2 regions of the Pseudothermotoga elfii DSM 9442 genome follow, and region 1 is predicted to be linked to the other one. Evidence: predicted binding sites of a transcription regulator. Region 1 holds the regulator's gene; the other holds the start of a gene.

What was found. Region 1 encodes HrcA, which represses chaperone genes, less so after heat shock. Its sites were predicted from a motif close to ATTAGCACTCNNANNNTNNGAGTGCTAAT; they were not measured.
Region 2: a site for HrcA is predicted at 8,903-8,931, ahead of groES (co-chaperone GroES). Genes of this name have one in related genera too.

The regions. Positions count from the first base shown of each region.
Region 1 is NC_022792.1:1,882,347-1,897,992, forward strand. Features, by position in the region: gene TEL01S_RS09185 (2-oxoacid:acceptor oxidoreductase family protein) at 1-407, opposite strand, end outside; gene TEL01S_RS09190 (glycoside hydrolase family 57 protein) at 431-2,014, opposite strand; gene TEL01S_RS09195 (DUF4912 domain-containing protein) at 2,011-2,694, opposite strand; gene dnaJ (molecular chaperone DnaJ) at 2,840-3,946, opposite strand; gene TEL01S_RS09205 (nucleotide exchange factor GrpE) at 3,930-4,454, opposite strand; gene hrcA (heat-inducible transcriptional repressor HrcA) at 4,454-5,476, opposite strand; gene TEL01S_RS09215 (UDP-N-acetylmuramoyl-L-alanyl-D-glutamate--2,6-diaminopimelate ligase) at 5,580-7,058, shown strand; gene TEL01S_RS09220 (UDP-N-acetylmuramoyl-tripeptide--D-alanyl-D-alanine ligase) at 7,051-8,319, shown strand; gene mraY (phospho-N-acetylmuramoyl-pentapeptide-transferase) at 8,313-9,215, shown strand; gene TEL01S_RS09230 (YncE family protein) at 9,212-10,228, shown strand; gene acpP (acyl carrier protein) at 10,238-10,477, opposite strand; gene TEL01S_RS09240 (DUF72 domain-containing protein) at 10,635-11,438, opposite strand; gene TEL01S_RS09245 (deoxyribonuclease IV) at 11,483-12,334, shown strand; gene TEL01S_RS09250 (Rqc2 family fibronectin-binding protein) at 12,331-14,010, shown strand; gene TEL01S_RS09255 (ABC transporter permease) at 14,087-14,854, shown strand; gene TEL01S_RS09260 (ABC transporter ATP-binding protein) at 14,870-15,646, shown strand, end outside.
Region 2 is NC_022792.1:321,816-337,461, forward strand. Features, by position in the region: gene TEL01S_RS01505 (FAD-dependent oxidoreductase) at 1-1,611, opposite strand, end outside; gene TEL01S_RS01510 ((2Fe-2S)-binding protein) at 1,605-1,913, opposite strand; gene lpdA (dihydrolipoyl dehydrogenase) at 1,943-3,298, opposite strand; gene TEL01S_RS01520 (methylglyoxal synthase) at 3,451-3,921, shown strand; gene TEL01S_RS01525 (NAD-dependent epimerase/dehydratase family protein) at 4,227-5,261, opposite strand; gene TEL01S_RS01530 (MarR family winged helix-turn-helix transcriptional regulator) at 5,258-5,695, opposite strand; RNA gene ffs (signal recognition particle sRNA large type) at 5,790-6,054, opposite strand; gene TEL01S_RS01535 (pyrimidine dimer DNA glycosylase/endonuclease V) at 6,225-6,668, shown strand; gene groL (chaperonin GroEL) at 6,969-8,588, opposite strand; gene groES (co-chaperone GroES) at 8,604-8,873, opposite strand; gene TEL01S_RS01550 (YitT family protein) at 9,136-9,996, shown strand; gene TEL01S_RS01555 (hypothetical protein) at 10,009-10,209, shown strand; gene TEL01S_RS01560 (lysylphosphatidylglycerol synthase transmembrane domain-containing protein) at 10,187-11,200, opposite strand; gene mreB (rod shape-determining protein) at 11,333-12,361, shown strand; gene TEL01S_RS01570 (hypothetical protein) at 12,362-13,021, shown strand; gene TEL01S_RS01575 (tetratricopeptide repeat protein) at 12,981-13,829, opposite strand; gene TEL01S_RS01580 (esterase/lipase family protein) at 13,816-15,646, opposite strand, start outside.

The DNA of each region.
Region 1 (15,646 bases):
TTTGGTATCCCTCTTTTAATTTCCTCAAGGGCTATATCAGTTGCTTTCAATGTACAAATTTTGCCATTAAAATGTGTTTTCTTTCTAATGTAGTCGACAGGGTGGGTTGTGTTAACAATTAAAACACCATCTTCAGTTATGCCCTCGACAACCGCTGGTGATAACAGCGTATCATCGATCACCACAACCACATTTGGTTTCTCAACTGATGAATGGATAGTAATCTTCCCATCGCTAATTCTGTTGAATGCCCTCATAGGCGCACCAGATCGCTCCGCACCATATTCGGGAAAAGCTTGGGCATACTTACCCATATCCAAAACTGCTTCTGCCAAAAGCTGCGAGGCACTTTTCGCACCTTGACCAGCTCTTGAGTGCCACCTGATTTCGTAATATTTGGCAGGCACTGTATCCCTCCTCTCGGATTCTGCTAACGACTATATACCCTGTAGTCTATCCAGGGGAATATCGCATCCATTTGCTCAATTTGCGAAAGATATTCTTCATCTATATTATTGCTCAAAAACTGTCTTTCCAGATCTAAAAACCTTTTCACATGCGTTTTAATTCTGTTAACTGCATATTCGACACTGGTGTTTGTCGTAATGATAAAGGCCCAATCGCTCGATTGAACAAGCAAAAGCTCACGGAGCATCTGGTTCAGTACTCTTATTTTTAACAAATCGTGCTCGTCCTTAAATTCACTTGCAAGTTTCTCCATTCTGTCACTCAATTCGTTCATATGAATGTATATCCAGTCATTTCTTCCGTTTAACCATGTTTCATTGTAGCCGCCGTTTCCCCACGAAGAAGCCGCCGGTGTGAGTATTTGAAACGAATCAAATTTTTCGAGGACCTCGGAAGCTGTCAGAGGTTTCATTGAACGAACCTTCGCGGCTTCTCTAAAGAAATATTCCAGAAATTCTGGCCCTTCAAACCACCAGTGCCCAAACAACTCCGTATCGAAAGGAGCTACCACGACTGGAGGTTGATCAAAAAGCTCATAAAGTCTTTGTATCTGAGTAAGTTTCTTATCAAGAAAATCTAAAGCATGCTCTTTTGCAGCTGTTAAAGCATCATCACGATTGTAGAAAGATTTACCGTCCAGCGGTAATTCTTTGGAAGTGATTTTGTAATATTTGATACCTGTATTCACACGTGCACCGCTTGGATCTATGTATGGCTTTATGTAATCAAAATCTCTGTCAAAACCTATATCTCTATAAAACTCCCTATATCTGTAATCGCCAGGGTATCCCGTTGAGGCACTCCAGACCTGTTCACTCGATTCTGGATCCCTCGAAAAAGCGAAAACACCAGATGGAGTCATTACAGGCCTGTAAACATCATATTTTGGTTTTTCATCAGCGTACCAAAGTGCATGTGAGTCAACAAAGAAAAATCTCAATTCATGTCTTTTGAGAATCTCATCCAAACCAGGATAATAACCACATTCAGCAAGCCACATGCCTTTCGGAGGAAAACCAAATACTTCTTGGAAAGCTCTTACTCCAAGTTTTATCTGTGAGTTTACAGCAACAGGTTGATGTTGCATTAAAGGCAAAAATCCGTGTGTGGCGTTGCATGTGATAAGTTCGATGTTTCCATCAAGTGAGTGTTTTTTAAATCCGCTGGTCAAATCGCAGTTCAGAGATTTATAGTACTCCAGTACCTGAGTAAATCTATTCTTGTAAAAAAGAGCAAGTTCTTTTTCTTCAAGGGTCCTTGCATGAACTATTTCTTTGTCGCAGAGTTCGATAAGTTGGGTTACGTGGGTTAAGAATTTTTCCTGAAGGCTTTTTGTTTTCATCATCTCAAGAAGTGGCGGGGTCAGAGATATTGTTACTTTAAAAGATATTCCATCCCGAGCAAGTCGATCGAAAGTCATCAATAAAGGTATATAGCTTTCGATAACTGCTTCGAAAAACCACCTTTCTTCAAGAAAAGAATCATGTTCTGGGTGATGAACATATGGAAGATGAGAGTGAAGAACAAGGCTGAAATAACCGATCACTTTCTATCACCTGCCAGATTTGAGAAACTTGAACCACGGCTACCACCTATGTGCTCAACAGGCTTTAAAAAAGCTTCACCTACAAACACGTATTTCTTTCCTCTTATATACCATCTCTGTCTGTTAGAAGGTGACGGAGAATCTGAAGGTGTCTTGCAAAGATTTGATCTCAGTAGCGGGATGAAATCGTAGCCATTTTTGTAACCTATTTCTGCAATGTAATCTGCATTGGACATCGGGACATGAAAATAATAATTTCTGCAGACACCGAGATCAATCCCAGCCTCAAAAATTCTGTGGGCATTTTTTCCATCAAAAATAATGAACGTCACATCGTACAATCTCACGACTACATTCCCGGCTTTAGAAAGTTTTTCAAAAGTTTCTGCAGACAGATCCCAATAAAGATAAACAAGGTGAGGGTTAACCGGTAGAAGCACTATCTTATCTGATCCATACGAAAAAGGAATTTCGTTAATCTCCTGCACAGTTCTTTTCGCAGAAGCAGGTGGAGATGTAGCTTCCTCAGGTAATTTCGAAGCGTATTCGCTGATTAATTTGTATACCTCCTGTTTTTTCATCATTTTCTTGACTTTTAATCCGAGTTTCTTGGCGAGCGCTTTTGCTTCTTGAATGGAAGGATTGCGATGAAGGAAATCAAACAAATCTTGGCGCCTCATGCCTTGCGCCTCCTTTTGCATAATATTTACATTTTATTCTATCATGTTCTAAAATAGTTGTAAATAGATAAAAAATAAAAAAACAAACGGGTATAAGGACCCTGATCTGGTTTATTTGGCATTTTTGAGGTTATTTGATGCTAATTTAAGATTCTATTCCTTTTATTTTTGCAAGTTCTTTTAAAAGCTTTGCTTCTTCAGAGGAAAGAGTTTTTGGTATTCGAACATTGACTGTGACATACAGGTCACCGCGCCTACCTGTTCTTACTGATGGAGCACCTTCTCCTTTAAGTCTAAAAACTGTCCCTGGCTGAGTACCTGCCGGTATTCGAAGCATTGTCGAATTTCCCGTTGGCAAATCGAGTTTCATAGTGGTACCAAGAATGGCTTCGAGATAATCTACCGTTACATCAACATATATATCATCGTCCTGTCTTCTAAATCTCTTATCTGGTCTGACATGGATCAAAACATACAGATCACCATACGGTCCACCACCGTAACCAGCGTTACCACCTGATTCAATTTTTATCCTGGCCCCATCAGAAACCCCAGCGGGTATATTGACAGTAGTCCTAAAGCGATTTCTTATTCTACCCGCTCCGCCGCAAACATGACATTTTTCTTTTATGACCCTGCCAGTACCACCACAAGTGCTACAAGTCCTTGTACTAACAAAAACCCCAAAAATGCTCCTTCTTTCCTCTCTTATGACACCCGTACCGTGACACCTCGGACAAGTTTGATAACCGCTGCCTGGTTCAACTCCTTGCCCTTGACAGTGCTCACAACGTTCATACCTGTCATACTCCACAGGTATCTGTTTCCCAAGAAGAGAGTCGGCAAAATCAATTTCAATATTCAGCGTTATATCTTCACCTGTTCTTCGCCTGTTCTGCTGCCTCTCCTGCGTTCCTCTTTCCCCAAAAAATATGTCGAAGATATCTCTTCCTAAGAAACTTTCAAAATCTTTGAAAATATCTTCAAACGAACCTGAGGAAGTCTGCTGGGAAAACTCAGCTTCTCCAACATAACCAAAGCGATCGTACATAGCTTTTTTTTGAGGATTGCTTAAAACTTCGTAAGCCTCCTGTATTTCTTTGAACTTTTCTTCGGCTTCTTTTTTGTTCTCTGGATGCAAATCGGGATGCCATTGCTTTATAAGTTTTTTGTAAGCCCTTTTTATTTCATCCTGCGAAGCGTCTCTTGATACACCCAAGATTGCGTAATAATCCTTACTCTGTCTTGGCACCGTTTTCACCTCTTGGCCTGACTGCTACCTGAACTTTCACAGGCTTCACAATTTTTTTGTGAAATTTATAACCATTTTCCAGGATTTTCAAAATTGAATATTCTTCTTTTTCATCTGTCTCAACACGTTCCACTGCTTCGTGTTCGAACGGGTCAAATTTTTCTTTTGGTTCTATCTTGAAAAGTCCTTCATCGTTCAAAATTTTCCAGAGCTTTTTGTATATAATCTCCATTCCGCTGTAGAAATTTTTGTATGATTTTGATCTTCGAACCTCTTCGAAAGCTCTTTCCATATCGTCAAGCACAGGAATTAATTTCACAAGGAAGTATTCATTGGCATTTTTCAAAACCTGTTCTTTTTCTCTTAATGAATCTCTTTTGTAGTTCTCGAATTGTGCCTTGAGCTGTCTTAGATGTTCAAGTAACTCATGCTTCTCTTTAATGAGCTGATCTAATGCCGATTGATTTTCTTTTTGTTCGGTAATCTGGGGTTTTTCATTTTCGTTCATTATTTTCCCTCCTCTCTGGTTGCAACCGTAAAGTACTCTGTAAGCCTACTTGTCATATATCTCAATGAATTGAATATATCTTCATATCTGACCACCTTGGAAGTGATGGCCATCACTTTTCCCATTAATTTGTCCTCCTTTTTGTATCCGTCGATGAAAAAAGCGAGATTCTCCAGACCAGATACACCGTGTTCAGAACCAATCAAGACCGCAGGAATCTCTTTCGCATTAATAAACACCTTTCTTAGCATCAAATCGTCTGAAAAGAAATTTGACAGCTTTCTGACCTCCTCCACATCGAAATCTTCAGCGTTGATCAATGTATCAATACCAACTTTAATTAAATCATTTCTGAAATCTTCTTTTAAAGTGTTAACGAGATACTCTGAAAGATCTATCAAATATTGATCAATTTCGCTTTCCAAGATTCGATCACTCATATTTTCTATATTTCGCCCACTTAGAAGCTGATTCATTATACTTTCCAGTGATAGATAATCTATTTCCTGAAAAGTCCTGAATGGTATAAATTTTACCAGCCCAAGTTCCATTACCATGGAAACCACATAATAAGTTCTGGTGACTGGTGCTATTGCAACACGGAGAATTTTGAGTTTCTCAACGGCTGGTTTTTCAAGAATAACAGCACCTTTAGCAATCTTCGAAAGGGCCATGGCCGCCCCTTCGAGTATTTTCTCCATATCACCAAAAGTAATAGGATACTTTGAATAAATCGAAGATGAGCGCTGCGTGTATTCTTTCATCAAACTGAGCGTTTCGTCTACATAGAATCGATAACCTTTATCAGTTGGAATTCTTCCAGCTGACGTGTGAGGTTGATGCAAATAACCAAGATATTCAAGTTTTCTGAGATCATTTCTCACAGTCGCACCACTACATGAGAGATCTGAAGCCTCCAGAACCCGCTCGGAGCTCACAGGCCTCTTTGACATTATATACTCACGTACAGCACAGTAAAGAATCTTTTTTTGCCTCTCATTTATTCTTGATTCACGCCTCATTTTATCACTCTCATCATTTGAGTGCTAATTTTAGCATAGCATAACCTGGAAAACTTGTCAAGCTTTACAAGCGGTGTTACAATTGTTTAGAGGTGGTGCAACAATGCTTGTCAGAAATCTGATTGAAGCTATCGATGAAGTAACCCTGAATCTCCAGTTTGATGGAGAAGATATCGTAATAACAGGCATCACCAATAAATCAACCGAGGTTCGTCCGGGATATTTGTTCATTTGTCACAAAGGAAGTCGATTTGATTCTCATGAAATAGCTTCTGAAATAATCAAGAAAGGTGCCTCATTTCTTGTTGTTGAGCATCCCATATCAGTGGATTTTCCTCACGTGGTTGTGAGTGACAGCAGACTTGCTGAATCTATCTTATCTGCTTTATATTACGGCGATCCATTCAACAAACTGCTTACTATAGGTATAACCGGGACAAATGGAAAAACAACGGCAGCTCATTTATTTCACCACGTCCTGAAGACTCTCGGAAGTAATGGCAGCATGCTTGGAACAATTTATTATGACATACTTGGAGAGCAAAAATTTCACCATGACAATACAACACCAGATGCAATAGAAATTCTCAAAGCAATGAAAAACACAGTTGATAGAAGTGGCAAACATTTTGTGATGGAAGTTTCATCACATTCTTTGGCTATGAAAAGAGTGGAGTCTGTAAAATTTGACATTGCTGCTTTGACAAATATTACGCGTGATCATCTTGATTTCCACCAAACTTTTGACGAATACATAAAGACCAAGCTCCACATATTTGATCTATTAAAAGAATTCGGTATAGCGGTTGTCAGTGATGAATTCGAGCATATAGTGAACAAAAGAGTGAAAAAAGTAATCTACGGCATGTCTGAGAATAGTGATTACAGAATTCTATCTGCAGAAATAGACAAATTCGGAACAAATTTCGTTTTGAAAAGCCGCTTCGGAGAACACAAATGCTCAATCAACATACCCGGCATACACAACGCATACAACGCAACACTTGTAATTGCATCTCTTTGTGAACTTGGATACGATATTGAGTCTATTATAGAAGCCATTAAAAGCTTTGAGGGAGTAGAAGGAAGGTTTCAGTTCATACGTGAAGGCGCTCTGGTGGGTATCGATATCGTTGTTGATTTTGCTCACAGCCCGGATGCACTGGAAAAAACCCTTATCACTGCAAGAAAAATCGCAAGCGGAAGAATCATAACAGTTTTTGGAGCTGGTGGCCAGGCAGATAAAGGAAAAAGGCCAATGATGGCTGAAGTGGTCTGCAGATACTCTGATGTAAGCATAATAACAACCGATGATCCAAGAGGAGAAGATCCCGAGGAAATATTATTCGAAGTTGAGAAAGGTGTTCCATCAGGATCACCATATCTCGTTATTCCAGACAGAAAGGAAGCAATAGAAACAGCTCTCACTTTGGCAAATCGCGGAGATATGGTCATAGTAGCAGGAAGGGGACATGAAGAATATCAAATTTTCAGCGACGAGAGGAAAATTCCATTCAAGGACGCTGAAGTAATTAGAAAAATCCTTTTGAAAGAATACGAAAAGGAGAAAAAACGTGTTTGAGAATTCTCGCTTTGTCGTTGATTCAAGGCAAGTTACCCCCGGATGTGTTTTCGTAGCCATTAAAGGTGAAAAAACTGATGGACACTTTTACGCCAATGAAGCAATTAACAAAGGTGCTGCTTATGTCGTTGCCGAAAAAAAACTACAACATATTCCAGAAGAAAAATTGATAACTGTCAATGACACAATTGAGTTTTTGCTCAGCAATGCCAGAGAAAAATTAAAAAAACATAATCCAGTTGTGATAGGTATAACAGGTTCAAACGGAAAAACCACCACGAAAGAACTCCTCTATCAGCTCTTGGGAAAAGACAGGGCTTTTCGTAATCCAGGAAATTTGAACACGGAGATCGGTTTGCCACTATCGATTCTCAATGAATACAATGCGGAGAAATTCGCTATTTTAGAAATGGCTATGAATAAATTTGGAGATATTGCAAGATTATGCCAAATAGCCATGCCTCACGTGGCAATTTTGCTGAATGTTGGAACAGCACATCGTGGAATAGCAGGAAATCAGGAAATGATATTGAGAGGAAAACTCCAATTAATCGAGAATATGCAAAAAAATGGAACAGCCATAGTTTTGTATGATAAAAAACTGCTGGATAGAATTTCATCGAAACCTATGGTAACTTTTGGCTATAAAAAAGGAGATTATCAACTTGTCGATTATTGTTATATTGATTTCTCAACGAAAGCCTTCTACAAAACCCCAAGAGAGCAGCTAATCTTCAACCTCAAATCAATCTGGAATGCCGGTCAGCTAACAAATATATCAGCAGTTTTAGCCGCACTGGATATTCTCGGAATAGACTGTAATAAAAACATTCTGGAAAACTTTATGCCTGTGGCTGGAAGATTCAGGGTAATGAATTGCAATGGAATTTATGTGGTGGATGACACTTATAATGCAAGCATAGAGTCGTTTGAAACAGCCGTTGAAACAATAAAGAAGCTTGGTAAAAGATCATTTGCTGTAGTTGGTTCAATTAAAGAACAGGGAAAATACTCAATTGAAACACACAGGAAACTTGGCGAGATTCTCGAAAAATTAGATGGTGTTGTGGTTTACAACGTCGATAATGAGATAGAAATCATGAACTGTTCAAAAAAAATTTTTGCAAGCAACAGCGCAACAGAAATCTCTGATTTTTTGAAAAGAATCCTGATACCTGGCGATGTAGTTTTATTCAAAGCATCAAGGTCAGTTCAAATAGAGAAAGTTTTGCAAATATATACGGAGGAGATTAGATGTTGATCCCGTTTATAATTTTCGCAATCTGCACGATTCTGTACTCTCCACTCATAAAATTTTTGAGAAGATATAAACTCGGTCAGTATATAAGAGAGGAAGGGCCGGATTTACACAGTTATAAAGCAGGTACGCCCACAGCTGGGGGAATTTTGTTTGTTTTGGTACCATCTCTGTTTATCTTTTTTGTTAACACGGCCGATGCTCTCGCGCTTATCTTTTTCGGTTTCATCGGCTTTCTGGATGATTTTCTCAGCCTGAAAAGAAAAAAATCCATGGGCTTGAGAGCATGGCAGAAATTTCTACTTCAGGTAATTTTCTCAACAGTGATATACCTGATCGTAAATCCACAAAGAAATCATATTTTGATACCATTTACCCACTCAACTTTGAACCTTGGATATTTTTACCCAATATTTGCTATTTTGTTTATAGCTGGCTTCAGCAATGCGGTTAATCTTACGGATGGACTGGACGGACTGGCTGGGGGAGTTTTTCTAACCACCAGTTTGCCATACTGGGTATTTCTGAATCAGAGTGAAAAATCACTTCTGTACACATCAGTTGCCGTTATGGCTTTTTTAATCTATAACATCAAGCCAGCCAAAGTATTCATGGGAGATACTGGAGCTCTAGCCCTTGGAGGACTTCTTGCAACAGTCTCGTTAAGAACCTCGAACGAACTTTCATTGATATGTTTTACTCCTGTTTTTCTTGCCGAAACCTTTAGTGTGATATTGCAAGTGGTTAGCTTCAAGATCTTTAAAAGAAGGATATTTAAAATGGCGCCTTTACACCATCATTTCGAACTTCTTGGATGGAAAGAAGAAAGAATTGTCCAGATGTTCACCCTGGTAAATCTTGCAATTACAACCTTTTTCATGTTGGGAGCACCCCAATGATGAGAAGATTTTTAGCAAAGCTTCTTCTGCTATCTTTTTTCACGTTTTCATCATTCAGTTACGCAAACAGCGTAAAAATAACTCATATAGAAGCAGGTTATACAAGAGCATCTTACAACGACGAGATAATATGCCTTGTAAGATCTCAATCACCATCAGTGCTTGTACTGAATAAAAACGGAAAGACGATAAGCAACATAACAGTTGGACTTTCATATCCTGTCAGTGCCATTTACAAAGCTGGTATGGTATTTATCTCTGATTATTACAAATCTTCTGTCATGGTTTACACAATGTTCGGCAGATTTGTAAAGAGAATAGACGTTGGCTCCCATCCAACAACGATAAAATCCTTTGACGGCAAAATTTATGTCAGTTGTTCTAAAGACAGTTCTGTTTACGAAATTGATTATCAAACACTTCTGGTTAGAAAAAAATATTCCTTTAAATCGGCCTCACCATACTTTGAAGTGTTAGACGACAAATTAGTTTATCTGTATTTTTTCGACAGCGACAAATCTTACGAAATCGTCAGCGAAAACAGAGTTGAAGTGAAAGTGGACAACCTGAAAAATCCTGTTAAATACATTGAAAAGAATGGAGTTTCTTTTCTGCTGGGCTATACAGATGGAATGCTGGTTTGCCTGAAGAATAACAGAGAGATGTGGAGAATTAATCTTCCAGATTTCGCAAGAGATATGGTACTCACAGAAAATTATATTGTCGTTACAAGTTTACTTGAACCAATTGCTTCACTGATTACATACACCGGTGAAATCGCACAAAAGATCATTTTGCCGAATGTTTCCCATAGAGTTCTGAATATGAAAGAAAAACTCGTCTTTCTGAATCATCTACCAGGAGAAGTGTATATAGTTGATCCTGAAGAAAACTCTATAGAAACAATAAATGTGGGAACTTACGCATTAGAGATGTTTAAAATTTCAGAATCTGAAGTAGTTGTTCTGTGTTCTGACTCTGGAGAGCTCTACTTTATAAACCTTGGGGAATAATCCCCAAGGTTAGGATTTTGAAATAATATAATCTACAATATCCTTTACTGTCGAAATCTTTTCCAGATCCGAATCATCAATCTTTACATCAAATTCTTCCTCAAATGCCATTACCAGATCAACCAGATCTAAAGAATCAGCATTCAGATCTTCTGTCAATTTGCTTGTTTCACTGATCTGACTCAATTCAACTCCAAGTTTCTCGGATATAATTTTCGCAACTTTTTCAACGATTGCATTTCTGTCCATGAAACAACCCCCTTACAAAAGTTATTCGCAAAAGATTATAAAAAACAATCATGATTATGTCAAATCAACTATTTTCTTTCTTTGTATTTATAAAGAATATTTAAAAAACCAGAAATGCTCTCTCAGGAAGCATATATTCAAGAATCCACAGCTGTCTTTATTGGAAGAAATAACCTCCAAAAAAGCTGTTATCTATCATGGAACGAAGCTTTATTGCATTTTTTACAGCCTTGCCACGATAACAATTATTGAAAAAAACGAACGTATCAAGCGACTTTCTAAGTAATTTTTCAATATCGATCTTGAAAAGCTCCAGTTCTTCTTCAGAATAATCGTAATTGTAACGCTCAGAAGAAGAAACAAACCATTTACTGTTCCTGCCATGAAATCTGAAATAAGAAATATCAGAAGTCTTTAAAGGTCTGTAAGGAAAAAGATTCCTGATCTGCGGTTCATCAACTATGACATAACACATTTCATTTTCTTCGAGAAACCTGTAAACATCGTCTGTGTTCCAGGATTTATGTCTGAATTCGATAGCTATGGGAATTGTAGAAGTATCTCTGATTTTCTTCAGGTAATCAACATTTTCCTTGGAGTAGGTAAAAGAGTAAGGAAATTGTGCGAGCAAAACTTTCAGTCTCTTCTCGAGAATCATCGGTTCTAAAGCATTTAGAAGAAATTTGATATCTTCGCGAGGAAAATGTGAATTTTTCCATCCTTCATGCGTAATCGAGCCTGGAACCTTTACACTAAAAACAAGTGAAGAAGGAGTTTTTCTCACCATGGAAACTATTGTCTTATAACCTGGAAGGCCATAATAAGTGAAGTTCAGTTCAACCGCATTGAATTTCCAGACAGCCGAGTAATATTTTATCATCGCTGAGCGAGATATCTTTTCCGGGTAAACAGCTCCTATCCAGTCATCAAAATAGTACCCGCTTGTACCAATATACAACAAGATGATTCCCCCTAATTATGTTATCATCAATTCTGGTGATGAAGATGATAAAAATAGGTGCTCATATGCCAATTTCATATGGTTTCGAAAAAGTACCCGAGTTAACAGTAGAAATAGGGGGAAACGCATTCCAGATTTTTTCACACAGTCCAAGAACCTGGAGAGCCGGATTGCCTTCGAAAGAATCATGTGAAAAATTCAAAATTTTCATGAATAAATGTGCAATTCCGTTTCAGAATGCGTTTTGTCACACAGGATATTTAATCAACCTGGCAAGTCCGAAAGAAGATATATGGACCAAGTCTGTGCAATTGATGATAATTGAGGGCAAAATCTGTGAAATGCTGGGTATCCCTTATCTAAATGTTCATCCGGGAAGTCATACCGGTTCTGGAGAAAGGGAAGGTATGCAGAGAATTGTTAGGGCAATAGATGAGTTTATGAAAAACACTTCGAACATTACATTGCTGCTTGAAAATGTTTCTCCAAAAGGTGGAAATATTGGCTATAAAATGCACCAACTTGGCCAGATTATAAAGTCTGTGTCTTATCCAGATCGAATCGGTGTTACTTACGACACATGCCATGGTTTTGATGCGGGCTATGACATAACCACAAAAGAAGGGGTCACAAAATTGCTTGACGAAATGGAATCAGCATTTGGACTCTGGAGGCTGAAAATGATCCATTTGAACGATTCCAAAGCACCTTTTGGAAAACCTCTTGATAGGCATGAAAATATTGGTAAAGGTTATATAGGTGATGAAGGATTCCGAAACTTCCTGAGCTTTTCCCAGATACAGAGCGTACCATGGATTCTGGAAACACCTGATAGCAAAGACCTATACAAAACAGAAATAAAACACGTGAAATCTCTTCTGGGGTTGATTGAATGATTTCTGACGGATTTGTGCTTAAAAGAATCGTAGACGAATTAAGCAGTCTTGAAGGGGCAAAACTGAGACAAATATACCAATATGGTAAATCGGACATATACCTTTATTTTCAGAATGCCGTGGTAAGAATATGTCTTGAGCCATCCCTGGCACATATTTGTTATACAGAAAAAGAAGATTTCTCAGATCATCGTCCATCAAATTTTGTGCTGCTGTTGCGTACAAAGCTTAGAAATGCTCGTGTCAGGAAAGTCTGCCAGGTATCACTTGACAGGGTTATGTTCTTTGAATTTGATAAAATAGACGAGATTGGAAACAGACATTTTTACAGACTGTATATCGAGTTTTTCGGAAGCCACTGCAATGTTATTTTTGTGGAAAATGACATCATAATTGATGCCTTGAGGTCTGTTCTGACAGTGTCTCGTCGAATTCAAAAAGGGGAAATCTATCGATCAAGCAATGAAAAATTGAATCCACTTGAGGTTACTTACAATGATTTTTCTTTCGATGAACGGGCAAAAATCTCTCAGGTACTCTCACAGGAATTCTTTGGGTTTTCAAAATATATAATAAGGGAACTTTTGAACAGAGCAAACCTCCAAGATAAACTTGCCTGCGATCTGCTCACAGAAGAGAGAGAATCTTTAAAACATTCTTTCTTTTCACTCATCAATGATTTCGAAAGAGGAAAAACATATGTTTATGAATTTGAAGAAAAATTCTTAATCACAACTATTCCTTTGAAAACACTGCCATTTAAAAACCTGTCTGAACATTCGAATATATCCAATGCTATAGATGATATTTATAAAATCGTTCTTTTGAAAAAAGAGGTCGATAACTTTAAAGCAAGATTGATAAAATGCGTGCAAGATAAAGTAAAAAAAAGCGAAAAGATCCTCAACACGCTTGAAGAAGAATTATTGGCATGCCGGAAAGCTGAGGAATATCACAAATACGGAGAGTTGCTAAAATATGCTCAGGAAAAAAAAGACCTGCATAAATCTGTAAATGTTATGGACTACAATACAGGTCAAATGACCTTGGTACCACTGGTTGACGGAAAAGGTGTTAAAGAAAGCTCCCAGTATTATTTTGCTCTTTACAAAAAGTTAAAAGAAAAATCTGAAATACTGAAAGCACGAATAAAACGGGAAACTCTTTTTTTGAATTATGCCGAACAGTTGATGCACACCCTAGAGCTGGCCGAAGACCTTGAAACACTTCAGGAAATAGAACAGGAAATGGCTCAGCAGGGTTTAATCAAGGAAAAAACTGTTTTCAGAAAATCGAAAAGTAAGCCAGAGTTTAAAAAAATTGTGTATGAAGGATTTACGATACTGGTTGGAAAAAACAATAAACAAAACGAGAAGCTTGTCAGAATCTCTAATAAAAATGATATCTGGCTTCATGTTCATGAAATGCCAGGTGCTCATGTTGTGATAAAAACAAATGGTCAGACTGTGCCAAGAAAGATTTTAGAGTTTGCTGCAGCTATCGCCGCTTACCATTCTAAGGCACGTTTCTCTTCAAAAGTTCCTGTAGATTACACGCCCATAAAAAATGTTCATAAACCAAAAGGCTCCCCGCCTGGTATGGTACTTTATACAAACTATGAAACCATTTTTGCAAATCCCAACCTGCTTAAAACTTCTGGTTCATACCCTTTTTAAAATTATATAAAGCGATACTTGACAAATTATAAAGTTTCCCCCTAAAATATTTTCATAAAGAAAGGGGGAACAAAATATGTTTAATGCTTTTATTGCAAATTTTCAAAAATCATGGATAGAATTTAAGCGTTATTATTTCAACACGATCTCCAGCCTGGTAACTGTACTGATTTTCTTCTACCTAATATTTTTTGGAATAAAAGCAGTGGGAGGTTCAGCACCAACTTTTGGCGAAACAATTGATGGGGTTATTGTGGGTTATTTTATGTGGTTGATGTTTATCTTTTCTTTCCAGGGTGTGGCATGGGGGATAATAGATGAGGCACAGAGAGGGACACTTGAACAGGTATTTGTTGCTCCAATAGCTTTTGAATATCAGATGCTTTTCAGAATGATCAGTGATTTTGTTTTCAATATATTGTTCGCGATCCCGCTGATGTATTTTGCAGCTTTCACAACCGGAAGGCATTTGAATTTTGATCTTCCAACACTTCTGTATCTGTTAATTTCCGGGACGGCTTCTGCACTTGGCATAGGTATGATGTTAGGCGGAATAGCACTCGTTTTCAAAAGAATATCATCGTTCATTCAGATAGTTACTTTTGCATCCCTTGCATTTACGATGTTTGACTTCTCTAAGTTTTATTATCGACTGCTTCCAATGTCACAGGCAGCTTTTCTTATGAGAAAACTTGCTATAGATGGTCTTAGATTCTATCAGTTTTCTGCCCAGGATCATTTGTTGTTGTGGGTTGTGGCTACGATATATCTTTCGACCGGTATATTAATTTTCAGATTATTCGAAAAACATGCAATGACTGCCGGTACTCTTGGGCAATATTGATAAGGGGGTGTCGTAATGATACAGATCAAAAATCTTGTTAAGACCTATCCAAAAAGAGGCTCAAAAGAACGCTTGAAAGCCGTTGATGATGTTTCTCTCGAATTGAAACCAGGCGAGATATTCGCATTGCTTGGACCCAATGGAGCAGGTAAAACAACAACCATAAAATGTGCGTGCGGCCTCATCGTACCTGATAGCGGGCAGATAAAAATCAAAGAACACGATGTTTTGAAAAATAGATCAAAAGCCCTTCAGCATATAAGCGTCGTTCTTGAAGGAAACAGAAACCTTTATTGGCGAATGACTCCTGTTGAAAATATGAAGTATTTTGCGGGCATTCGAGGAAAACATTTAAAAAAAACTGAAGCTTTAGAAATCTTAAAAACACTTGGTATAGAAGAGAAAGCAAACGAAATTGTTCACAAACTCTCAAGGGGCATGCAACAGAAAACAGCAATAGCCGTTTGTCTTGCGGCTGGAACAGATATACTCTTGCTCGATGAACCCACTCTTGGATTGGACGTGAATTCCGCTGTCGAATTCAGATCATTGCTCAAAAACCTCCAGGAACGTGGAAAAACCATCTTGCTTTCAACCCACGACATGAATCTGGTTGAAGCTGTTGCAGATAGAGTTGCTATAATGAGCAAAGCAAGAATAGTTGTGTGCGAAGAAAAGAAAAAGCTCTTGAGTCTTTTCAGCGCAAGAGGATATAAAATCTGCCTGATTGAAAACGATTCGCTCCAGAAAAAATTGAGAAATCTCGGATTCACTGAGTGGCACAAAGATGGG
Region 2 (15,646 bases), 610 kb from region 1:
CTCATAGTCTGTGTAACCTTCTTCTATAGCCTTTTCTATCTGGTCAACAGAGATTTCCTCGCATCTGCAGACAACAGACTCAGATTGCTCCGGCAAGCGAAAAGCCCTGACGGTTTTTGAAAGGCCTTCTGGGACACTTATATAAACCAGATGAGTCTTGTTAGGGGATTTTGTTACTTTCTCTACAGTTGCTTCGCACACCTCATGCCCTTCTTGATCTAATGCTACGACCTTTTGACCTTTTTCTGGAATTGGTAGAAATTCATACGGAATAGCCACCAGATCTCTTTCAGGAAGGTAATTTTCCTGTATCATGAAAATAGCAAGGCCCGGGCATTTCATAGCACATATGCCACAGCCTATACATTTTGAGTAATCTATGATGGGCAAACTGTTTATGTTCTCAGCCACTGTTATCGCACCAGTTGGACAGGATGTTTGACATGGATTACATGGTATATTTTCAAAACATTCTATGATGGGCCTTATCTTACCGATCGGTCCTTCATTTTCCTGCATTTTTGTTGAATAGTTCATGGTTTTTTGTGTGAAAAACCTCTCCAAGCCATTCCGAACTTTCTCAGAAAATGGACCTGACCTGAATTCAACAAGTTCTCTCTGCATTTTCTCGATTTCAGATTGAACATCCACACCGGTTAATTCCCTGGAGACAGCAAGACCAGCGATTTTCCCCTCGATCATCGCGGTTGTTGCTTCTTCTATACCAGCCAGGTCGCCAGCCACGAAGATATTTTTCACATTTGTTCGCATTTCATTGTCTCTGTAAGGTACATAACCGCCAAGCTGTGGAATGTACTCCAGTTTCACGTGGGCCATTGCAGCAAGTTCAATAGATGGAATAAGTCCCGTGGCAATGCAGATAACATCTACAGCAAATTCTCTTTCTGTTCCCTCGAGGGGATTCATATTGCTATCTACCTGAACAATTACAGCTCCTTCAACCCTATCTTCTCCTATGGCTTTCTTTATTGTGTGATTCAGCAAAATAGGAACTCCCAATCTCTTTATTTTTCTTGCATGGACATCATAGCCTCCTACTCTGTTTGATATTTCAACTATAGCTTTTACCTTAGCCCCAGCTTGAAGGAGCTGATAAGAAACGATCAATCCTATATTTCCTGACCCAACCATCAAAACTCTTTTTCCGGGAAGAACCTTAAATTGATTCATCAAAGTCTGCACTGCTCCTGCGCCGTACACACCCGGGAGATGATTGTTTTCAAATGGTATAAACCGCTCCGAGGCTCCCACTGCAATAAGTATAAAATCCGCCTTTATCTCAAAAACAGAATCCTCAAGCCTGTTATAAGCAGTAATTATATCCTCATAGATCCCTGTTATTGTTGTTTGTTCCATAATGGAGACATTTTCATTAAGCTGGGAGGTTAATTTTTTCGCTATTTCAAACCCTCTGACAGAGGCATAGAATCCTTCGTGACCAAAGAATTTATGTGTTTGCTTTAGAAGTTGCCCGCCGAGATGAACTCCCTCATCGATTATTAATGTTTTAACTCCTCTTTTTCCAGCTTCGATGGCAGCACTTAAGCCTGCAGGGCCTCCTCCTATAATCAAGAAATCGGTTTTTACCATTTTAATTCACCTCTACCTGCTTGTCGCTCAACATGCATTCCATTTTTTACCAGAGTGATGCAGCTTCGAACATTCGATACACCATCGACAACGACCAGGCACGAAGAACATTTTCCTATGGCACAGTAAAAACCTCTTGGTTTTCCATGTTCTGTAGATCCGAAGATATCAATTCCGTTCGCTACAAGAGCGGAAGCTATTGTTTCTCCTTCATAAGCTTCGATTTCTCTGTCTTCAAAGAAAAACTTGACTGTTCTTGGTTGCTCCACATCAAGGATAGGGTGGGTTTTTATTCTTCTCAAAGCACATCACCTCCAGGGGCAAAGAAAGCTTAGAGATGTATGGGCATCTCTACAATACCTTCCAGTGCACCGAGAACTGTTTCGGTCAAAGTTGGATGTGGATGAATCAATTCTTCCAGTTCATTTGCCTTCAATCCAAATTTGACAGCCACAACGCCTTCCATGATCATGTCGGTTGAAGATGGACCTACTATTGCCATGCCAAGAACTTTCAGCGAATTTTTATCGGCGATTACTTTAACAAATCCATCTCTTTCAAGAATAGTTCTTGCTCTTCCGTTTGCACTAACAGGGAAAGAGAAGACCTTGATTTTTGAAGGATCAATTTCTTTTTCACGTATTCCCACAACTGCTACCTCGGGATTGGAAAATATCACGCTTGGGACAGCCGAGTATTCCATATGCACATCTTCACCACAAATATTCTTTGCTGCTACAACGGCTTCATACATAGCAACATGAGCAAGCATTATTTGGCCCCGGACATCACCAATTGCATAGATGTTCGGTACACTAGTCTGCATTTTATTGTTTGTTTTGATTCCTCTTTGAATATTCACACCAATTTTTTCAATATCTTTGGGAATATTTGGCTTTCTTCCAACAGAAACAAGCACTTTCTGGACAATTTTTTCTACAGTTCCTTGCTTGGTTTCAATAATACATTTGAACGCGTCAGAATCAGGTTCTACGGAAGTGATTCTGGATGATTCGTAAATCTCGACACCTTTTTTCTTCAATGATTTTGAAATTGTTTCTGCAACATCTTTATCTTCACCTGGCAGAATATGATCCATCAATTCCACCACAGTTACGGGTATCTTGAGTGTGGAGAAAAATGTGGCAAACTCTATACCAATGACCCCTCCTCCCACTATAAGGATGCTCTCCGGCAGTTTTTCCATTTTAAATACATCATCACTTGTCCAGATACCTGGAATCTGATCGAAAGGGGGAATAAGAGTTGGGACAGATCCTGTTGCAAGAATTATATTATGAGTCTCAAGTTTTTTATCTGACGTTTTGACAACACTGGTTGACTCGACTGTGGCAGTATCATTTATCAGTTCTACGCCGTATTTTTTGAACAGGTACTCTATACCTTTACGCGACATCATGACGGTTTTATTCATATGAGCTTTCATTGCTGAAAAGTCGTACGATATTTTTTCAACGTTGATGCCGAGTTGCTTTCCTTTTTCTGTTATTTCGCTGTAAAGGTGGACACTGCTCAACAATGCCTTGGTCGGAATACAGCCCCAGTTTGTACATGTGCCACCAACAAATGACTTTTCGACCACGGCTACTTTCTTTCCACGCTGCGCAAGCTTTATAGCAGCTACATATCCACCAGGACCAGCTCCTATGACAACCGCATCATACAATGCAATCACCTCCTAAAAATCTTCACAAATGAATTGTACCATTTCGCTATTCTATAATGAAAAATAAAGTTATGCATTATTCGGCAATGTGTCACAGTATAATCATTTTCAAATGATAATATGAAGCATGAATTTAAATAGGGGGTATGCTTATGGAAAAACGGATAAGGCTTGGCAAAAAGAAGAGAATATGCCTGGTTGCGCATGATCGGAGAAAAAAAGATCTCATAGAATGGGTCCAGTTCAACAGAGGTACTTTGTCCAAGCATGAACTTTATGCGACAGGCACAACAGGTTCCTTAATAGAGGAAAAAACAGGATTAAAGGTAAACAGGTTCAAAAGCGGGCCATTGGGTGGTGACCAGCAAATAGGGGCAAAGATAGCAGAGGGCCAAATAGATATGCTTATCTTCTTCTGGGATCCGCTTGAGCCTTTAGCGCATGACGTTGATATAAAAGCACTGCTGAGGATTGCCACAGTTTACAATATACCGGTGGCAATTACAAGATCGAGTGCTGATTTTCTCATATCGTCGCCGCTTTTTGAAAAAGAATACGAGAAAATTGAACAGGACTACGAAGCTGAGCTTATCGAAAGAATCAAGCGGATAGTTCATCAATAGGAATGTTGTCTGGAAGTTTCCTTAAGTGATCCGATCCACCTTAAGTGATCCACCTAATAAATTAGGTGACTTCCTGCCTCACAGAGGCATGACTCACACAAATATGGGGATTGTTCTCCAATATCCTTGCAGAGGTTTTTCCCATTGGTTCGGCTCTGTGGAGCCTCACTTTTTTTATAGTGTTTTCTTCATGATTTTCTTTTTTTGTTCTTTATCCAAAAGTTGTGGTTATCTTGGAAACCTCTGTAAATATTATGCAGATTAACAATAAATTTTGAGAGTTTCTAAAGAAACTCTGTCGTTCATCATTTGTCCAAGGACAGGTGCATTCTGGTATTTTTTCGTAAATTCCCGTTGGCTGGTTTGAGGTAACCGTTGTCTTCAAACCACTGGATGGCATCTTTAAGGGATTCCTGTAAATTTCTCGGATTGTAGCCAAGTTTCTCTGAGGCTTTTTTGTTTGAGTAGATGTAATTTCTGCTCAGTGTATAAACGCTGTAAGGCGTTAAAAGGGGTCTTTTTTTCGCTGCAAAATAATATAAGGCAGTTAAAAGAGAGATTGGATAGGCTATATATTTTGAAAGAAATACATTCACTGATCGTTTTTTTCTGATTTTTTCAAGCATTTGTATCAATGCTCGAACAGTTGTGTGGTGACCACTTGCGATGAATATTTCTCCCCATTCGTTTTTTTCATATGCGGATATTAATACATTTGCAACGTCTCGAACATCCACAAAATCAAAAGATCCATCAACTCCAACCTTTAACAAACCTTTTGAATAGAGAATCAACAACTTCCCCATTTCGCTGATTCGCCAGTCGTAGGGACCAATGATACCTGTTGGACATATTACAACAGCGTCAATTGCTTCTTTACTTGCTTTGAGAACTTCCAGTGTTGCCATTGCTTTTGATTTTGCATAATCGCCTTTAACTTTTTTGGGGTCTATTGGGATAGACTCATCAATTAAAGAGCCTGGCTTTTGATCTGAAAAAGCATGTATAGAGCTGACATATACCAGTTTGCCAATTTTGTTTTTTATGCAAGCTGAGATTACGTTTTTTGTACCATTTACATTCACATCGTAAACCGTTTTCTTTTTGCCAAGTATAGATATTGTTGCAGCCAGGTGAAATACAGCTTCGACATCTTTTGATGAATTTACCACAAAATCGTGATCTCTTATATCGCCTTGCACTATCTGTAGTGGTAAATTTTCTATCGGCTTTGTATCTTCAAATGGTGCAACCATTGCTTTCACACTGTATCCTCTGGCGACAAGAAATCTAACCAGAACATTCCCCAGATGACCCGTTGAACCTGTCACCAGTATCATCTTTCTCCCCCCGTTCTGAACAGCCTTGAAAGCCTCTCGAAACCGTCAGAAATTATCAAAAGGTCCTGTTCTGGTATTTGCGATGCAACTTTATCAATCAGCTTTGCAAAATCGTCGAGTATTTGTCTGTAAATATCGCGCCCGCGATCAGTTAATCTTATGTATATAACCCGTCTATCCTCATTTGACCTTTCCCTTTCTACAAAACCGTTTTTTTCGAGATTATCTACCAAAAAAGTAATGTTGCTTTTTGTCATTGAAAAAACTTCCGCAAGTTCGCTCATTTTTTGTGGTCCTTTCTGAGCAACATACAGTAGCACGTATAATTCAATTGCCCGGAGATTTTCAACTTCGCTGTTGAAATTGAGCATTTTTGAGAAGGCGAGTACCAGGTCGAAAACCGATTTCATGATTTTTTCACTGTCGAGGTCCATTCTGCACCACCCATTATGGATTATATAGTTAATATTTTAAACTGTCAATAATTTTGATCGTACGAGTCAAAAAATTTTAATAAACAAAAAGGTGCCACGAACCTGCTGTCGACTTACCCGAACCGGGGCATGACTGCACCTCCCGCTCCAGCCAGGCTCCCCTGCGGCACACGATGTGAACCACTTATGGCTGCTTCCTTCCGGACCTGACCAGGTTCATGGTACATCGTTGCACAGGACCCAGCCTTCATCACGTTCAGTTCAGCCTGTTTCCCGACTTAAGTAGCCTCAAGCAGGATTTCGGCCCCGCTATGGCGGGTTTCGGGTACAGGGGACCGCCAGCCCCCCGCCTATCGTGGCACCATATTTAATTATACAACAAACTATGTCGAATTTCTTGTTTACACACAAAACCATCAGTGAAATACAGCGTAAAACAAAACCGCAGCCGATAGCTGCGGGAAAATATGAAAACTATTGAATGGATTTTTTAGAAACTCATTGTGGTAATAATTATCTTGGTGATCAGATGAGGTTGTGGTCGATAGACCTTAGTTACCTGGATAGAAAAGGACTGCTTGGTGTCTGGAGAGAAGCACTCCTTGCAAAGGCTGTTTTATCTTTTAAAACTAAAGGATATAGAAGCCATCCTCAACTTGAAAGATTCAAAAACCATCCATCTCCACTGAAATCCATAAACACATATCTGTATCACGTATTTCAGCAAGCACAAAAGAGAAACTACAACTTCGATATCTCCAAGATCGATCTTTCACAGGTAGATACATCCATCAAACTCAAAGTCACCAAAGGACAGTTGAAATACGAGTTTCAGCATCTTTTGGCAAAGCTCAGACAAAGAGATCATCAGAAATATCTTGAACTACTCAATGTAGAGACTGTTCAACCCAATCAACTTTTCTACGTTGTAGATGGGGATATCGAAAGCTTCGAGCGACCAAACAATAGATAATAAACTAAGGTGTACAAGTTCTGAGAGATTAGACCTATCCCAATGTACGTGTGGACCTTTCACCAAGATCTTGGTTGGCGCCTTCCGTTATATATTATACGAAATGTATAAAACTAACAATTAAATGAAAAGCTTTTGTAGAGTGAATATGTAAACAAAGTACTAATATTTTCTTGTCAAAGAGCCAGATATAGAACTTATACGAGACTAACTTTCAAATTCTACGGTAAAATCCAGGGAATGCTCCTTTTCTAAAAGAAAAAAGGAGGGCATTCGCCCTCCTTAATTGATTTTGCCGGATTAATATTCAGGTGGCATTGCGGGAGGTGTTTCTTTCTTTTCTTCTGGTTTTTCAACAACAAGCACTTCTGTTGTCAGAAGCATTCCAGCAATAGAGGCGGCATTTTGCAGAGCGCTTCTTGTGACTTTTGCTGGATCGATGATTCCAGCTTTGAACATGTCAGTATATTCACCTTTCAAAGCATCGAATCCATATGATTCTTCTTTCGATGCAAGGATTTTTTCTATAATAACTGCTCCATCATAACCGGCATTTTCAGCAATCTGTCTGATAGGAGCCTCGAGCGCTTTGTAAACAATCATTGCACCGACTTTTTCATCTCCATCAAGTTCTTTCAGGACATCTTCCACGGCTTTTCTGCTTCTGATCAATGTTACTCCTCCGCCAGGTACAATGCCTTCCTCGACAGCTGCTCTTGTTGCACTCAGAGCATCTTCTATTCTGTGTTTCTTCTCTTTGAGCTCTGTTTCAGTTGCAGCGCCGACTTTTATAACTGCAACTCCACCGGCAAGCTTTGCCATTCTTTCTTGCAGGGTTTCTTTCTCGTATTCAGATGTAGTCTGTTCGATCTGTGATTTTATCTGAGCTATTCTCTTTTTAATCTCTTCAGGATTTCCTTTTCCGCCTATTATAATTGTGTCGTCTTTTTTGACTCTCACGATGTCAGCCCTTCCAAGATCTTCGATGGCAACATCTTCGAGATTTATACCGAGTTCGTCGCTTATCACTGTTCCACCTGTGAGAATCGCGATGTCTTGAAGCATAGCTTTTCTTCTGTCACCAAAACCAGGAGCTTTTACCGCACAAGCAGAGAGTGTACCTTTCAATTTATTGAGAACGAGTGTTGTTAATGCCTCTCCTTCGACATCCTCTGCAATAACAAGGATTGGTTTGCCAGTCTGGGCAACTTTTTCAAGGACGGGTATTAAAGGTTTGACAGCACTCAGTTTTTTATCTGTGATGAGAATGAAGGGTTCTTTCAGTTCAACTTCCATTTTCTCTGCATCTGTTACAAAGTATGGAGAAATATATCCTCTGTCAAATTGCATACCTTCCGTGAATTCAACGTAGGTCTCCAAGGTCTTTGAGTCCTCAACTGTGATGACGCCGTCTTCCCCAACTTTGTCCATAGCTTCTGCAATGAGATCCCCTATTTCAGAGCTGTTTGCGCTTATAGCAGCAACATGAGCGATATCTTCTCTACCAGAAAGTTTCTTTGCCTTGTCTTTTATATACTTTGCGGCTTTTTCGGTAGCCTTGTCAATACCACGCTTTAAAAGTATTGGATTGGATCCTGCTGCTACGTTTTTGAGTCCCTCTCTGATCATTGATTGTGCAAGAACGGTGGCTGTTGTCGTTCCGTCACCCGCAACATCGTTTGTTTTGGAGGCTACTTCTTTTACAAGCTGAGCTCCAAGGTTTTCAAATTTGTCTTCTAACTCGATTTCTTTGGCAATAGAAACACCGTCATTGGTAATAGTTGGTGAACCCCAGCTTTTTTCTATAACGACATTTCTTCCTTTTGGTCCAAGTGTGATTCTCACTGCATCAGCAACTTTGTTTACACCTTTTTCGAGCGATCTGCGTGCTTCTTCATCGAATCTCAATAGTTTCGGCATTACTCACTCCTCCTTTCACTCTTCAATCTTAGCCAATATATCGTTCGCATCAATGATGATATAATCCACATCATCAATCTTAATTTCCGTACCAGCATATTTGGAGAAAATAACCCTGTCTCCAACCTTGACATCGATATTCTCGACTTTCTCACCCACGGCAACTACCTCTGCTTTCATGGGTTTCTCTTTCGCAGAATCTGGAAGAACTATTCCTCCTTCTGTCTTCTTCTCTTCTTTCAAAGGTTTGATCAATAGTCTTTCGCCAAGTGGCGTTACTTTCATAAACGAAACCTCCTTTCATTTTTTTGAATATTATCACTCGAACTGTTTGAGTGCTAATTATAGCATACACCACTCTTCGGAAGTTATCAAGTACCAATTTTCGCAGTTATTGACAAGTATAACCAGTTATGAAAAATTAGTGCCAGAAAAATACCTATTTGAATGTTTTTTCTCTTCTTATCATTCTGGTTGCACTTATGTACATAGAAGATTGAAGAAGTTATGATACAATTTCGCAGGAATCTGTCCGGGAGGTGATTGGGTGAACAAGCCTTTACTTATAAGAGAATATATTCTTTCCTCGGTAGGAGTCTTCATAACGGCTGTTGGGCTGGTTGTTTTTCTGATACCGAATAATATTGCTGCAGGAGGAGCCAGCGGTATTGCGATGATCTTAAATGCATTTATAAAATTACCTGTTGGTGTTTGGATGTATATTGTTAATGCGCTGCTTTTTCTTATTGCTTTAATCACAATCGGCTTTGATTTTAGTTTGAAGACTGTTTATTGTACTTTTTTGATGACATTTCTTGTAGATATACTTGATAGATTTATAAAATTACCAAAATATTTGGCTGGGGATATGATGCTCGCTGTTTTCTTCGGAGATCTGTTAACTGCTATTGGTATGGCCATAACCTTTACTCAAAACGCATCGACGGGTGGAACTGATATTATTGCAAGAATATTCAATCGTTATTATGGGGCATCTATGGGGACAACGCTGTTGTTTATAGATTTCGCTGTTGGAATTCTTGCGGGTTTTACCTTTGATCTGAGAACAGGAATGTATGCAATACTTGCCATAGTTATCAACGGCTTGATGATAGATTTCGTAATGAAGGGCATAGAAACTTCCACGCAGGTTGTTGTCATATCGGACAAAAATGACATCATTGCCGATTTTGTTGTAAACGATCTTAAAAGAGGAGCAACTTTTATAGATGGTCAAGGAGTTTATACAGGAAAAAGGAGAAAGATACTTCTCGTTGTGTTGAGAAGAAGGGAGCTTGGGGAGCTCATATCTTTCATACGGAAAACCGATAAAGGTTCATTTATAATTGTTGGTGAAGCCCGTTATATTTTTGGTGAGGGGTTTCAAAATATAAGAAACGCCTTCTGAAAGGGTGAGAACTTGGAACTGATATCGAATACGTTTTTTATAGCAGGTTCAATGGTTTTGATCTTTGCGATTCTGAGCTTTGAGCTTGGGCTGAGGGCCATGAAAAATGACGAGAAAGAGAAGATGAAAGGCCACAATAGAAGAGGCTGGAAAGCCATGCTTATTTGTGGCTTGATGTATGTTCTTTCTTTTATAATTGCTTTGTTTGTTTAGATGAGAATATCATCTTTGAGAGCGATAGGGAACCAATAATGAGTATCGCGTAATATGTTATCAATCTCCAGATAAGCATTGTAGCCACACTGAATTCACTGGATGAAAGATTTTTGAACATTAAATAAAATGCGCCTTCTATACCTCCCGAGGAGCCAGGGGTTGGTACAAAATAGACAACCATACTCATTGTAAGAAATGCACAAACAAATTGTAGATAATCGATTTCTGAGAGCCCAAAGCTTATTGATATAATATAAGGTAAACTTGCAGTGATGATTATGTTAAAAAACGTTATTATCACAGTGATCAAAACAATCAACTTAGAGGAAATCCATAAACCTCTGAGCAATTCAAAATAATTGCTCAGTGAGTCGAAAGCTTTTTTCCAGACGGCTTTTGGGTCTTTTTTTGTAAGGATGGAGACAATTCTGGTGAAAAATCTGGACATGATAATTTTCTGCGCAAATGGTTTTGAAAAGATGAGCAAAAGAAAGAATAGGTATATACTTGATGTTAAAACCAGTCCGGAATAGACCAGTAAAGTTGATCCTGCGGTTGTCAATAATGACTTTCCTCTGATCAGCAGGAGAAAAAATGTACTGAATACCATCAACGTGAAAGAAGAGATAAATTTCACCCCTATCGTCATTGAAGCTGCCTCGACAGGAACACCATTTTTATTCAGATGATAAATTTGAAACGGTTGACCGCCAGCCGAGAAAGGTGTTACAGCACTTGTGTAAAGTCCAAGTAATGTATTTTGAAAACATTTCAGGTAGCTGATATTTATTTTTGCATGTGAGAGGAGAAGTTTAGTTCTCAGGGAATCAAGTACTAAGAAAAGAAGATATATAAAACATGCAAGCAGGAAATACCAGAGGTTCATCTTCTCTAAGGCTGAGATGATTTGATTGCCTGATACCAGAAAAGATATGAGGCCACTTGCGCCCAGACTGAGAATCACTCCAAGAAAGATTTTTGTTTTCATCGTTCACCACCTTTTCTGCGTTTTATATTGTACAGATGTTACAGCTTGTTTTGACGATTTACGCGTGAATTTGTTAGAAAATTTTGTCAATGGTGAAACCACCATGATAGAATCAAGTATGAATTGTATTTAATGGAGGATGATACCGTGAATGTGAGAAGAGATCTGGGGATAGATCTTGGTACTGCGAATACCCTTGTGTACGTTAAAGGAAAAGGTATAGTTCTGAATGAACCTTCTGTTGTTGCAATAAATGCTGATACTGGAGAGGTTTTAAAAGTAGGCATGGAAGCGAAATTGATGCTCGGTAAGACACCCGCTTCTATAATTGCACTTAGACCTTTGAGAGATGGAGTTATTGCAGATTATGATGTAGCTCTCTCTATGCTCAAATATTTTATTGGAAAAGCAAAATCTTCGATAACGCTTTTTAAGCCGAGAGTGGTAATAGGTGTACCTATTGGCATTACCGATGTTGAAAGAAGAGCTATACTCGAAGCTGGGCTTGAAGCCGGTGCTGCCAGAGTTTTTTTAATAGAAGAACCCATGGCAAGCGCGATAGGAATTGATCTGGATGTTGAAGAACCTAACGGGAATATGATCGTTGATATAGGTGGAGGAACCACAGAAGTTGCTGTTATATCCCTTGGAAGTATAGTTGTATGGGATTCAATCAGGATTGCTGGAGATGAAATGGACGAAATTATTGTTCAGTATGTTCGCGAGACGTACCGGATAGCAATAGGGGAGAGAACTGCCGAGAAGATCAAAATAGATATAGGTAATGTTTTTCCATGCCAAGAACATGATTCTCTTGAAACTGTTGTTACCGGGATAGATCTTTCAACAGGTTTGCCAAGGAGAATCGTTCTCAGAGGAGCAGAGGTTCGTGACGCATTGATGATACCTGTGGCAACTATTGTTGAAAGTATAAAATCTACCCTTGAAAAAACACCTCCAGAGCTTGCAACAGATATTGTCGAGCGTGGAATTGTTGCAACAGGAGGGGGATCTTTGATCAGAGGTATCGACAAATTGATCGAGGAAGAGACAGGTATAAAGGTCGTTAGAGCTGAAGATCCTCTGACCTGTGTTGCGAGAGGCGCAGGAAAGGTTTTGGAAAAAATAGAGATACTCAAAAAACTTCAGCAGGTGGATTAAATGCACTCAAGGCAGATTAGTAGACTTATTGCCTTAATGTTTATTTTTTCACTGATTTTCGCTATAGACATCCTCCTTTCAGGAAACATAAGTGCTGCAGTTTACTCGTTCAGCAATTTATTAACTGTTGGATTTAAAAAGAGCAGGGTTTTTTCAATTCGGGTTATTGAAGGAGTTGAGCTCTCTCTTAAAAAAGAGTCATCTCAGCGTGTTGAAATCAGTTCTCATCTGTTTGCTGAGTATACACCCGTGCTTGGAGTGCGAGGTTATTATATCCTGGCAGCAGCGGATGCTGAAGAGGGTGATGTTGCCGTTGACCCAGATTCAAAACGCCTGGTTGGAGTTGTAAAAAGTTCGAATGCCGGAATAAGCTGGGTGGAGTCGATTTTTTCTCCTAACATGACCATTCAGGTGACTTTAACATCAACTGACACTGAAATCGATGGGGAGCTTTTTGCGGGAAACAGGGTTCGGATTTATGAAAGTATCGATGTAACAGGCTTCGATGTCAGAGTTTCGGATGTATTCACCTGCGGAACACTACTTAATAACCTTAATTTTGGTTACATAGGCACAATTGCTGGAAGAGAAGGGATATATTACATCGTTGACAGTAAATTTACAGCTCCTTCTCGTCTTGTGATTTTTCCTGGTTACTGACTATTTTTTGCATCAAATCTGAAAGTACCTTTGCATCTTCTTCATCGTAGTTATTTTTCTCTTCAAGCTTTTTCAGGATTTCGAAAGGATTTTCATCGCTGATAGGTTGTCGTTCGGGGGCTTTTGGCTTTTCTTTGGCAAGGATTTCCTGAACTATAGAATCGAGTTGAGCTTCTATTTTTTTCAGCTCCTCATCTGACTGTTCATATCTTTCTTCTTCAGCAGGATTTATTTCCTGAACGAGTTTTTCTATCTCATTTATATTACTTTCAATAACCTCTTCAAGAGATTTCTCCGAAGAGTGCTCTTTCTTCTCTTTGATGATTTTGAAGCGGTGCTTTAACAGGTGCATAACAAGAAACGTTGCAGAAAAGCTAAGTACGAATATTCCCACAAGCAAAAAGACCGATGTGCTACTCCTGGTAAATTCCGCGGGTGTTGCCAAAGAGGTTGTTTCCGGAATTTTTGATCTGATCCACACCATCCATTCCTCGGTTGGCTCATTCTCCTGATCTATCAGTTGCAAGATTTTTTCGGCAGTGGCGTTTCCCTGGTAAGATCTCAAGTAAGTTCTTGCCCTTTGAAAATCTCCCGTTGCAAAAGCGCAAATCCCCATTTTTAATTTCATGAAAGGGTCATAAGACTCGAGTGATGGCTCTTTCTGGATAGCTGTTTCGAACCACTCAAGGGCCTGCTTGTAATTTCCAGAAGCATACGCATTCATAGCTGATACGTAATATTCGTTCATAGCAAATATAGTTCCACTAAGGAAGAAAGCAACAATTAGTAGTTGTTTAAGGTAATTCATAAACTTCTACCCTCCCATCAACAAGCACATAGACCTCCTTTCCCAATGTCAGTGCTCTCGTAATGTTTCCATCGAATTTTTGAATTTCTTTTCTGAGTGTCATTGTTTTAGGGTTCAGAAACATTATCGATGATCGGCCACAAATTAAAAGATATTCCCCACTTTGACATAGAAATTCGGGATCTATCCATCCCTGAGCGACAAGAGCGTATTTCCTGTTTACCATGTCATAAACCATCAGAGCATAACTTCTCAAACCCACGAAAGCATTGTTTTCTATACTCAAAAATGTAGTGAAATCAGTACTTATTTTCTGATTATTAATTTCTGATGAACTCAACAGCATTTTCAATCCATTAGATGAGAGTTCATAGATGTTGTTATTCGTAAGCAGTATAACATTTTGATTGTTCAGGAATTTTCCATACTCCCCATCAAGCTCTAACATCTTTGCCCATTTCTCTTCCCATCTGTACAGAATCAACTTTTCATTTTTTACCAGACTGAAGATCCCAAAATCTGTCGATATCAGATCAATGCAATTTGCTGGTAATTGCAATGTAGCTAATTTTGAAAAGGTTTTACCGTCGTAAGACATGACGTTACCGTTGGCATAGAAACTCATTTTACTGTTAGTCGCATGCGGGAATATAACATTACCTTCATACAATTTTCCATTTGTCGAATAAATTCCATCCCTGCGAAGGTATATTACCTGTGAACCAACCTTCAGGATATCTATCACACCATCAAAGGGCATATTTTTCGTTTTTTTCATAACAGGGGCGATCGAGAAAGTATCCGGTGTACTTATATCGACGTTTTTTACTGACACAATTTCTCTGCCCTGTATGTTGGGAATCTTTTCTGGATATGTTTCTGTTTTGTATTCGGGTACTTTTGCAGGTTCATAAGCAAGAAAAGCTCTCAACTTTTCTTGAAACTGAATTGATATATAACAATCGAAAAAAGAGCCTTCAACCACGAGGGATTCTACACCATCTATCAGGGCACTACTTTTTGTTACAACTCCATCTGCACTGCCTTTGACAAGCTCTGGATAAAAACTTTCGAAAGGAGTACTTTTCACATCGATTGACATAGGAGGGGAATTTCCCACGACACAAAGATATGCAATATCTTTTCTTGTCTCTGAGAGTGAGCTGAGCAATGTGGATGAGACAGATATTTCTCTGTATAAAGGCCCCAAGGATTCAAGATAAAATAGCAGGTGAGACTTTATGGAATCGACTATTGTCCTGTCCATTGAAAAATTAGACGCAATCACCTCTGATGGTTTTCCAAAAAGCAGTGTTCCAAAATAGATTGGATTCACAATATTTGTCCCTTTGTTTGGTGTACTGATCAGAACGATTTTTCTTACATTTTTAATTTCCGGATGCTTTTCTACAGCCAATCGCGCTATAATTCCGCCTATGCCATGAGCAACGATATCGAATTCAAGGTTTTTCAATCTTTGAAGCTCTGTGGCAAGTTTTTCCGCTTCATAAAGTATGAAACTATTTGTGCCTTTGACCCTGGAAAATTGTCTGTAGCTATCCATATATGATTTGGATTTCGTGTTTACTATAGGATATTCGTAATACATCACTGTTCTGTTTGGAAATATCTCACTCCATATATTCACATTGGCACGTGCTGAATTTGGTATGAAGCCAAGAAAACCTCTGTCGATATCCGGAATCAAAAGCAGGATTGGTTCAAGACTTTTTGAATTTTCTTTTATCAACTGGAGCCCTGTTTTTTGCTTTTCTGGAACGCTTGCAATTATTCCTATTTTAGAGGCATGGAAAGCT